3 regions of the Caloramator sp. genome follow, and region 3 is predicted to be linked to each of the others. Evidence: predicted binding sites of a transcription regulator. Region 3 holds the regulator's gene; each other region holds the start of a gene.
What was found. The regulator HrcA, encoded in region 3, represses chaperone genes, less so after heat shock. The targets are predictions, from matches to a motif close to TGTTAGCACTCNNNNNNNNNGAGTGCTAACA.
Positions count from the first base shown of each region.

Region 1 (3,294 bases), on a different contig from region 3:
AATAAACTGCACCCTTTTTTTCTATTTCATTTTTGATAAACTTAATAAAGTCCATATAAAAAATGTTGTCCTCTGCCAAGTGTTCAATTACTATTGCATTTTGAAGCATATCAACCTTATACTCACTTGAATATTGTTTTGTTCTTAAATTATATCTATTTCTAAAAAAGGGAGTGCCCTCTATCTTCCCATTTTCTAAAACCCATTTTGAGTTTTCATATATGCTTTTAAAACTTAGCTCGTAATTGCTAATAAGATTTATTGTGTATAAATCTATATAGGATAAAGTAATAGTTCCTGACTTTGTATATCCATCATAATAGTCTACTAAAAAGCCATTTCTACATTCATATTTTTTAACAGAGGCTATAATCCTTTTAGCAAGATTGAAGTACTCTCTATTACCAAAAACACTATACCCTATTAAAAGTGCCCTTATAATTCTTAAATCATCTATTGAAGCAGATGACGAATATTGATAATCCTCACCAACCCGCCAAGATACCAAATTATTTTTAAGCATCATTTTATCCATTACAAACTCATAATGCATCCTGTATCCTGCCTCATCCTTTATGTATAGATAATAGAGCATAATAAGTCCCTCAGATTCTGACAAAACATCCCTTGAACCAAACTCCATTTTATAGTTGGTAAATATACCTCCATATTCACTGATTAGTTTTTTCTCTACAAATTCCCTTAGTATTTTTTCATCAGGCGTCACACAAGGATAATCATACTCAAAATTTAACCTTTTACTATTCATATTCCCCTCCCACATTACAAGAAATATGAGAACTATAACAATCAATATGTACCTTTTAATAACAATCACTCCCCTATGTCTTATAAAATTATATTTGTCAAAGGGGTTAAATAGAACAGGTTAAATCTTGGTTAATTTATTGACAAGCTCTGCAGATTGATTTATACTAATATTGAAAATAATCTGAATTTTTTATTTTTGGAGGCGACTTAAGATGAATTTATACCATATCAACCTAACTTATGAAAACAAAATAGATGAGATAGCAGAGGATATAATAAACAACAACTTCGATGTTATTGAAATAGACGGAATATGTAATAGCTGTGATAAGGACTTAGTATTTGAATGTTTTGATTCAAACCCTATATTTAACATATTAAGAGAGCTTCAGCTAAAGGGTATTAGAGGATATAGATTTGATTGTAATATTTATAAAAGTTCAGATAAAAAAGTTACTCTTGTTAAAAAATACGATGTTACCAACATAAATGAAATATAAATTGGTTAAAATTTCTCCCCTTAAAACTCATTTTAACTTAATCAATAAAATTCAACTCCCCCTTATATAAGTAGGCGGGAGTACACCATCCTATGAGGTTACTTATTTAATTCTTTATATTTTTAATATTTTTATTAATCTTAGGTTTCTTGACATCAGACTTTTTTTACTATATACTACAATTGTTAATTATCTGAAATATTTGATGGTAAAGTCCATCAAATATTTTTTTACGCTCTATGCAATCGTTTGCTCACATTAAAAGGAGGTTTTAAAATGTCTAAAAAAATATTCACCTTTGATTTCTGGCAAAAATTTGGAAAAGCACTTATGGTTGTAGTCGCAGTAATGCCTGCAGCAGGACTTATGATTTCAATTGGAAAACTTATTGGAATTCTATTTGGGGACGTAACACTTGCACAGACGATTGCAAGAATAATTGAAGATTTAGGTTGGGGAATAATTGTAAATCTTCACATACTATTTGCAGTTGCAATAGGTGGTTCTTGGGCAAAGGAAAGAGCTGGTGGTGCCTTTGCTGCACTTATAGCCTTTATACTAATAAACCGTGTAACAGGTGCAATATTTGGCGTAAATGGTGCAATGCTTCAGGATGCAAACGCAACTGTTAAAACAATATTTGGCTCAAATTTAGTTGTTAAGGACTACTTTACATCTGTACTTGGTGCTCCAGCACTTAATATGGGTGTATTTGTTGGTATAATAGCAGGTTTCTTAGGTGCCGCACTTTATAACAAATACTACAACTACAACAAACTTCCAAACGCACTTTCATTCTTTAACGGTAAAAGGTTTGTTCCTTTTGTAGTTATATTAGGTTCAGTTGTAACAGCAACTATACTTTCAATCTTTTGGCCAATCGTACAAACTGGTATAAACACATTTGGTAAGTGGATTGCAACATCAAGGGACAATGCCCCATTTGTCTCAACATTCATATATGGAACCCTTGAGAGAATTCTACTTCCATTTGGTCTTCACCATATGATTACTATACCTATGAACTATACAGAACTTGGTGGAGTTTACAACATACTGACTGGAGATAAAGTTGGACAAGTTGTTTACGGACAAGACCCTCTTTGGCTTGCTTGGATTACAGACCTTAACAACCTAAAGGCAGCCGGCGATATGGCTACATACAATAAACTACTTGCTACAGTACATCCAGCAAGATTTAAGGTTGGACAAATCGTAACTTCAACTGCATCATTAATAGGTGCTGCACTTGCAATGTATATGAGCGTTGAGAAGCAAAAAAGACCTCAATACAAATCAATGTTTTTATCTGCTGCACTTGCAGTATTTTTAACAGGAGTTACAGAACCAATTGAATTTATGTTTATGTTTACATCACCTATACTATTCTTTGGATATGCAGTGTTTACAGGACTTGCCTTTGCAATGGCAGACCTTATAAACTTAAGAATACACGCCTTTGGTTTTATAGAACTTTTAACACGTACACCAATGATAGTAAATGCAGGACTTGCAAAGGATCTATTAAACTTTGTATTTACTTGCCTTCTATTCTTTGCTGTAAACTTCTTTGGATTTAGGTTCGCAATAAAGAAGTTTAACATACTAACTCCAGGACGTGGAGAAAATCAACTTGATGCAGAGGATGAGGCTGCTGCAACAACTACTAATGCAGGCAATAGAGAATTGGCATTTAAAATAATAGAACTTTTAGGAGGACGTGAAAACATTGTTGAAGTTGATGCTTGTATGACAAGACTTAGAGTTACAGTTGTTGACACAGCAAAGGTTGCAGAACAAAGCAAATGGAAGGAAAATGGAGCTGTTGGACTAATTATAAAGGATAAGGGAATACAAGCAATATACGGGCCTAAGGCGGATATATTAAAATCGGATATAAACGATATATTGGGGGCATAATAATGAAGCTATTAACACTAAACTGCCATTCCTGGATTGAGGAGAATCAGCTTGAAAAGCTTGATATTATTGCAAAGGATATCATTGAAAAGGGATATGATGT
Region 1 is NZ_JAIHAO010000025.1:29,941-33,234, reverse strand. It holds gene JG776_RS08660 (glycosyl hydrolase family 8) at 1-769, opposite strand, end outside; gene JG776_RS08655 (hypothetical protein) at 984-1,271, shown strand; gene JG776_RS08650 (PTS transporter subunit IIBC) at 1,548-3,191, shown strand; gene JG776_RS08645 (endonuclease/exonuclease/phosphatase family protein) at 3,194-3,294, shown strand, end outside.
Region 1: a site for HrcA is predicted at 1,499-1,529, ahead of JG776_RS08650 (PTS transporter subunit IIBC). Genes of this name have one in related genera too.

Region 2 (3,294 bases), on a different contig from region 3:
GCACTTTATTACAGGCATTCTAATCAAATACCCTCCCTTAGCTTTGACAAGGAGCCATTAAATAAGGGATTGCTTTATGGCAATCCCTATATTTATTAATACATATCTGGCATTCCGCCTGGCATTGCTGGAGCCTTTTCTTTTTCTGGAAGTTCAGCAACCACAGCTTCTGTTGTTAGGAATGTTGAAGCAACTGATGCAGCGTTTTGAAGTGCTGATCTTGTAACCTTAGTTGGGTCAACTATTCCGTTTTCAATCATATTGATATATCTTTCGTGTAGAGCATCAAATCCTACACCCTTATCTGATGCCTTAACTCTTTCTACTACAACTGCACCATCAAATCCAGCATTTTCAGCTATTTGTCTAACTGGTTCTTCAAGTGCTCTCTTAACTATGTTTACACCAACCTTAACGTCTTGTTCTGTTTCCTTTTCAGCAAGTTCTGCAACTGCTGGAATTACGTTGATGTATGCTGTACCACCACCTGGCACTATGCCTTCTTCTACAGCAGCCTTTGTAGCATTTAGAGCGTCTTCTATTCTTAGTTTCTTTTCCTTAAGTTCTGTTTCAGTAGCAGCACCAACCTTGATTACTGCAACTCCACCTGCAAGCTTAGCAAGTCTTTCTTGTAGTTTTTCTCTATCGAAGTCTGAAGTAGTTTCTTCTATTTGAGCTCTTATTTGAGCAACTCTTGCCTTAATTTCTTCCTTATCTCCTCTACCATTTACGATAGTAGTGTTTTCCTTTGTAATCTTAACTCTTTCAGCACGTCCAAGCATTGTGATGTCTGCTTCCTTTAGGTCTCTTCCAAGTTCTTCTGAAATTACTTGACCACCTGTTAGGATAGCAATGTCTTGTAGCATTTCCTTTCTTCTGTCTCCAAAGCCTGGAGCCTTAACAGCAACACAAGTAAATGTTCCTCTTAGCTTGTTAACAACAAGTGTTGCAAGTGCTTCACCTTCAACGTCTTCAGCTATGATAAGTAGCTTTCTTCCTTGTTGAACGATTTGTTCAAGAACTGGAAGAATGTCTTGGATATTTGATATCTTCTTGTCTGTTATTAATATGAATGGGTCATCTAAAACAGCTTCCATCTTTTCAGCATCAGTTACCATATATGGGCTGATGTATCCTCTATCAAATTGCATTCCTTCAACAACTTCAAGTTCTGTTCCCATTGTCTTTGATTCTTCTACTGTGATAACCCCTTCGTTACCTACCTTTTCCATAGCATCAGCTATAAGTTGACCTATTTCTTCGTCAGCAGCTGATATTGATGCAACTCTTGCTATATCTTCCTTACCGTTAACTTGCTTTGATATCTTCTTTATTTCATCAACAGCAACGTCAACAGCCTTCTTAATACCAGTTCTAACTAGCATTGGATTTGCACCAGCTGTAACGTTCTTTAATCCTTCTCTTATTATAGCTTGTGCAAGTAGTGTTGCAGTTGTAGTACCATCACCTGCAACATCATTTGTCTTAGTTGCAACTTCCTTAACAAGTTGAGCACCCATATTTTCATATGGATCTTCTAATTCTATTTCTCTTGCTATTGATACACCATCGTTAGTTATAAGTGGTGCACCAAACTTCTTATCAAGTACAACGTTTCTTCCCTTTGGTCCAAGTGTTATTTTAACAGTGTTAGCAAGCTTATCAACACCTCTTTGCATTGCACGTCTTGCTTCTTCACCGAACATTATTTCCTTTGCCATATTTCTCTACCCCCTTTAAAATTATTCTACTATTGCAAGGATATCATCTTGTCTTAGGATTGTGTACTCAACACCATCAATCTTAACTTCATTTCCTGCATATTTTGAGAATATTACCTTATCTCCAACCTTTACTTCCATCTTTACTTCTTTTCCGTCAACATATCCCCCTGGTCCTACTGCAATAACTTCTGCCATTTGTGGCTTTTCCTTTGCTGAACCTGGTAGAACAATTCCGCTCTTAGTTGTCTCTTCAGCTTCAATCTTTTTAATAACTACTCTGTCACCAAGTGGTCTAAGATTCATTCTAACCCCTCCTTAGACTATATTTTTATGTAAATTTTTTATTATCTTTGTTTGTTAGCACTCACTATGTTCGAGTGCTAATCACACTTATAATATTAAATATTTTTTATTTTATAATCAACTCTGTAAATATTAGCTAAATCTTTATGTATTCCATATTATCGTAATTTTAGTTTAATTATCTACTTATTTCACTTGAATTTGCATTTTTTCTTTTTATTTTAATATTATCCAATTCATACACACCTAATATTATTGCCAAGTATTATAAAGTTATGCATTTATAACTCATATATTTACAACTGATTTTAATAAAAAAGTCCCTTAAAGTTTTTAGGCCATGTCTTTAATATAAGTTAAAAACCTAAAAACTCCTTATGGGACTAATCTTGTTTATGTATTTCATCACTTTATAATCTGAATCTTTCTAACTCCTGGCAGGTTCTTAATGATGTCAATTAATTCATCTGGATTTTGGTTTAGAGCTATTGTGTCTATGGACATTGAAACCATTGCAAAATCCTCTTGAGGTATGCTTTGGTTTATAGTAAGTATGTTACCATTTGCCTTTGCAACAACATCTAATATTTTTGAAAGAACACCTGATATATGATCAAGTATCATTGCAAGTGTAAGTATTTGAGTTTTGTTTTCGTAAAACTCAAATATGCTGTCCTTATACTTATAGTAGGTACTTCTACTTATTCCTACTTCTTTAACTGCATCATTTACTCTGTTGTACTTTCCTTGATTTAAAAGCTTTTTTACCTCCATAACTTTAATAAATACTTCAGGTAAAACTCCTGCCTCTACTACATAGTACTTCTTATTTTGCATTGTCCCCCTCCTTAAAACGCATCCTTACCTTTAAATTCTCTTGCATAATAAAATAAATACTGCTGCGCAAAGCCAGCATAAAATTTAAATTTATCCCTTCCAAATTGACGTATTTTATTTAAACTAACATCTGGTGCAAGATAAAAGTGCTGCATAACTCTTTTAACCCATACATCAACTGGAAAGGCATCATACTTTTGCATAGAAAAAAGCAAAATACAATCTGCAACCTTTGGCCCTATTCCCTTAAGATTAGTAAGCTCTCTAAAGGCTTCATCAGTATCAAGTTCCTTTATGATATTTAAATCAACTTCTCCCTTATATATCTTTGAAACAGTATCTACTATATAAGGTGCTCTAAAACCAACCCCACACTCCTCCAATTCTTTTATGTTTGCTCTTTTTAAACTATCTGGGGTTGGAAAAGAAT
Region 2 is NZ_JAIHAO010000052.1:2,910-6,203, reverse strand. It holds gene groL (chaperonin GroEL) at 96-1,721, opposite strand; gene groES (co-chaperone GroES) at 1,743-2,027, opposite strand; gene JG776_RS11340 (ACT domain-containing protein) at 2,433-2,864, opposite strand; gene JG776_RS11335 (DNA-3-methyladenine glycosylase) at 2,876-3,294, opposite strand, start outside.
Region 2: a site for HrcA is predicted at 2,080-2,110, ahead of groES (co-chaperone GroES). Genes of this name have one in related genera too.

Region 3 (3,294 bases):
GTTCCACAAGAAGCATTTATGGCTGTATTGAAGGTGGAATAATGAAGGGATTGTATATTCATATACCATTTTGCAAAAGCAAATGTTATTATTGTGATTTTAATTCAATTGTGAATACAGAATATCAGGATGAGTATATTGAGGCTTTGATTAGGGAAATAAATTTATTAGAAGAAAAAAATTTTGATACAATTTTTATTGGTGGGGGTACTCCCACCATTTTATCTATCAAAAATTTAGAAAAATTATTAAGTTCGCTTGAAAAGTTTACACCAAAGGAATTTACAATAGAAGCCAATCCTGGTACTTTAAATTTAGAGAAGCTTAATATGTTAAAAAAATATGGTGTAAATAGATTATCAATAGGTTTACAAAGTACAGATAATAAAGTATTGAAAAAATTAGGAAGAATTCATACCTATGAACAGTTTTTAATTAATTTTAAAGATGCAAAAAGTTTGGGTTTTAAAAATATAAATGTGGACTTGATGTTTAACTTGCCGGATCAAAATGTAAAGGAATTCATAGAGACATTGTTAAATGTAATAAAGTTAGAGCCGCAGCATATTTCCTGTTATAGCTTAATAATAGAAGAGAATACCAAATTTTATAATTTATATCAAAATGATGAATTAAATTTGCTTGATGAAGAAGAGGAAAGATTGCTTTATCATAAAATGACAAGTCTGCTCAAAGAGAATGGCTATAACCAATATGAAATATCAAATTTTGCAAAAATAGGCTATGAATGTAGACATAATATTATTTATTGGAGCGACGATGAGTATATTGGGGTGGGTGCAGGTGCACATTCATATATAAATGGTATTAGGTATAGTAATGTTAAAGATATAAAAAAATATATTTATAATATAAAAAACTATGGTAATGCAATAGAAGAAAAAAATATTTTGACTAAGGAAGAACATATGGCTGAATTTATGTTTTTAGGTTTAAGAATGAATTGTGGAATAAATATTAATAAGTTTAAAAGTAAATTTAATGAGGATGTTATGCAGGTCTATGGTAATGAGATATTAGACCTGATTGATAAGGGATTAATTGAGAAATATGGAGAAAATATAAGATTAACAGAGAAAGGACGAGATTTATCCAATTTAGTCTTTGTTTCCTTTTTAAAATGAAATTTTATTATAATAATGCATATATTGACAAAATATTTTAATAGTGATATTTTAAAATCGTAGTGATTAGCACTCGTGATTAATGAGTGCTAACAAGAAAAGGGGGTGGAATAATGGAACTAGGAGAGAGAAAAAGAAAAATATTAGAGGCTATTGTGACAGATTATATAGAAACTGCTGAACCAGTTGGATCAAGAACTATAGCTAAAAAATATTTGACTGATATAAGTCCAGCAACCATTAGAAATGAAATGGCGGACTTAGAAGATCTAGGACTATTAGAACAACCCCATACATCGGCTGGAAGAATTCCCTCTGACAGAGGATATAGGTACTATGTAGATCAAATAATGGAAATTAAATATCCATCCCCACAGGAAATAGAAAAAATTAAATATATGCTTCAAATTCAAACTATAAATGAATTAGATAAAATTATTAAAAGGACAACTAAATTAATATCTGATATCACAAAATATACATCTGCTGTACTGACTCCTTCTGTTAGAAAGAGTTCAATAAGGTCACTCCAGTTAATACGTGTAAGTGACTACGATATTGTTGCTGTTGTTGTTACAGATACAGGTATTATAAAAAATGTAGTGATAAAATCACCTAATGCAGTCGATGATTCTAAAATTTTAAAATTGAATAATCTATTAAATGAAAAATTATCAGGATTAACTATTAATGATATTGGACTTACAGTAATTTCTGATATACAAAGTCATATGAGGGAATATAGTGAGATATTTTCTGCTATCATATCTGTTGTATATGAAAGTTTAAAGGAAGATGATGCAGAAGTATATCTTGAGGGAACAACTAACATATTTGAATACCCTGAATATGATGATAAAGATAAAGCAAAAACATTTTTATCCTTTATAGAGGACAAAAAATTACTTACAAATGTTTTTGCTGAAGATACTAATAATTTTTGTGTTTATATAGGTTGTGAAAATGAAAATGATAAAATAAAAGATTGTAGTATTGTAAAGGCAACATATAATATTGCAGATAAAACTGCAGGTACAATTGGAATAATTGGTCCTAAAAGAATGGATTATGCAAGAGTTATTGGCATATTAAAATCAATTTCTAATGTTTTAAGTGAAGTTTTTGAAAAAACTCTATAGTAGAGGTGATAGTGTGACAGAGGAAATAAAAGTGAATGAAAATGAACTTGAAAAGGAAGAGAAGGAAGAAATAATTGAAAAAATAGAAGACTTAGAATCTGAAAAGGAAGTAAATAATGATATAAATGATGAAAACAAAGACGAGCTAATTGATATAAAAAATCAGCTTGATGAAAAGACTAAGGAGTGTAATGAGTATTTAGAACTTTTAAGAAGGACAAAGGCTGAATTTGATAATTACAGAAGAAGAACACAAAAAGAAAAAGAGACAATATATGATGATGGATTTGCTGATGCTATTAAAAACATATTACCAATTCTTGATAATTTAGAGAGAGCTGTTATTTCAACGGAAGAAAGAACACCACTTTATGAAGGTGTAGAAATGACATTGAAATTGTTTAAAGATACTTTAACAAAGTTAGGTATTGAAGAAATACCTGCTCTTAATGAAAAATTCGATCCTAACTTTCATAATGCAGTAATGCATATAGAAGATGAAAACCTTGAGGAAAATGTAATAGTTGAGGTTTTCCAAAAAGGGTATAAATATAAAGAAAAAATATTAAGATACAGTATGGTTAAGGTCGCAAATTAATAAAGAGGAGGAGATAAAATGGGAAAGGTAATAGGAATTGACCTTGGTACTACAAACTCTTGTGTTGCCGTAATGGAAGGTGGAGAACCAGTTGTAATTCCAAATTCAGAAGGTTCAAGAACTACACCATCAGTAGTTGCATTTAAACCAAATGGAGAAAGAATTGTAGGTCAAGTTGCAAAAAGACAAGCAATAACAAACCCAGATAGAACAATTATATCAATTAAAAGACATATGGGAACAGATCACAAGGTAAAAATAGATGATAAGGAATATACTCCACAAGAAATTTCAGCAATGATTTTGATGAAGCTAAAGGCAGATGCTGAGGCTTATCTTGGAGAACCAGTTACACAAGCAGTTATTACTGTTCCAGCATATTTTAATGATAGTCAAAGACAAGCAACAAAGG
Region 3 is NZ_JAIHAO010000007.1:70,967-74,260, reverse strand. It holds gene lepA (translation elongation factor 4) at 1-42, shown strand, start outside; gene hemW (radical SAM family heme chaperone HemW) at 42-1,145, shown strand; gene hrcA (heat-inducible transcriptional repressor HrcA) at 1,259-2,284, shown strand; gene grpE (nucleotide exchange factor GrpE) at 2,298-2,882, shown strand; gene dnaK (molecular chaperone DnaK) at 2,901-3,294, shown strand, end outside.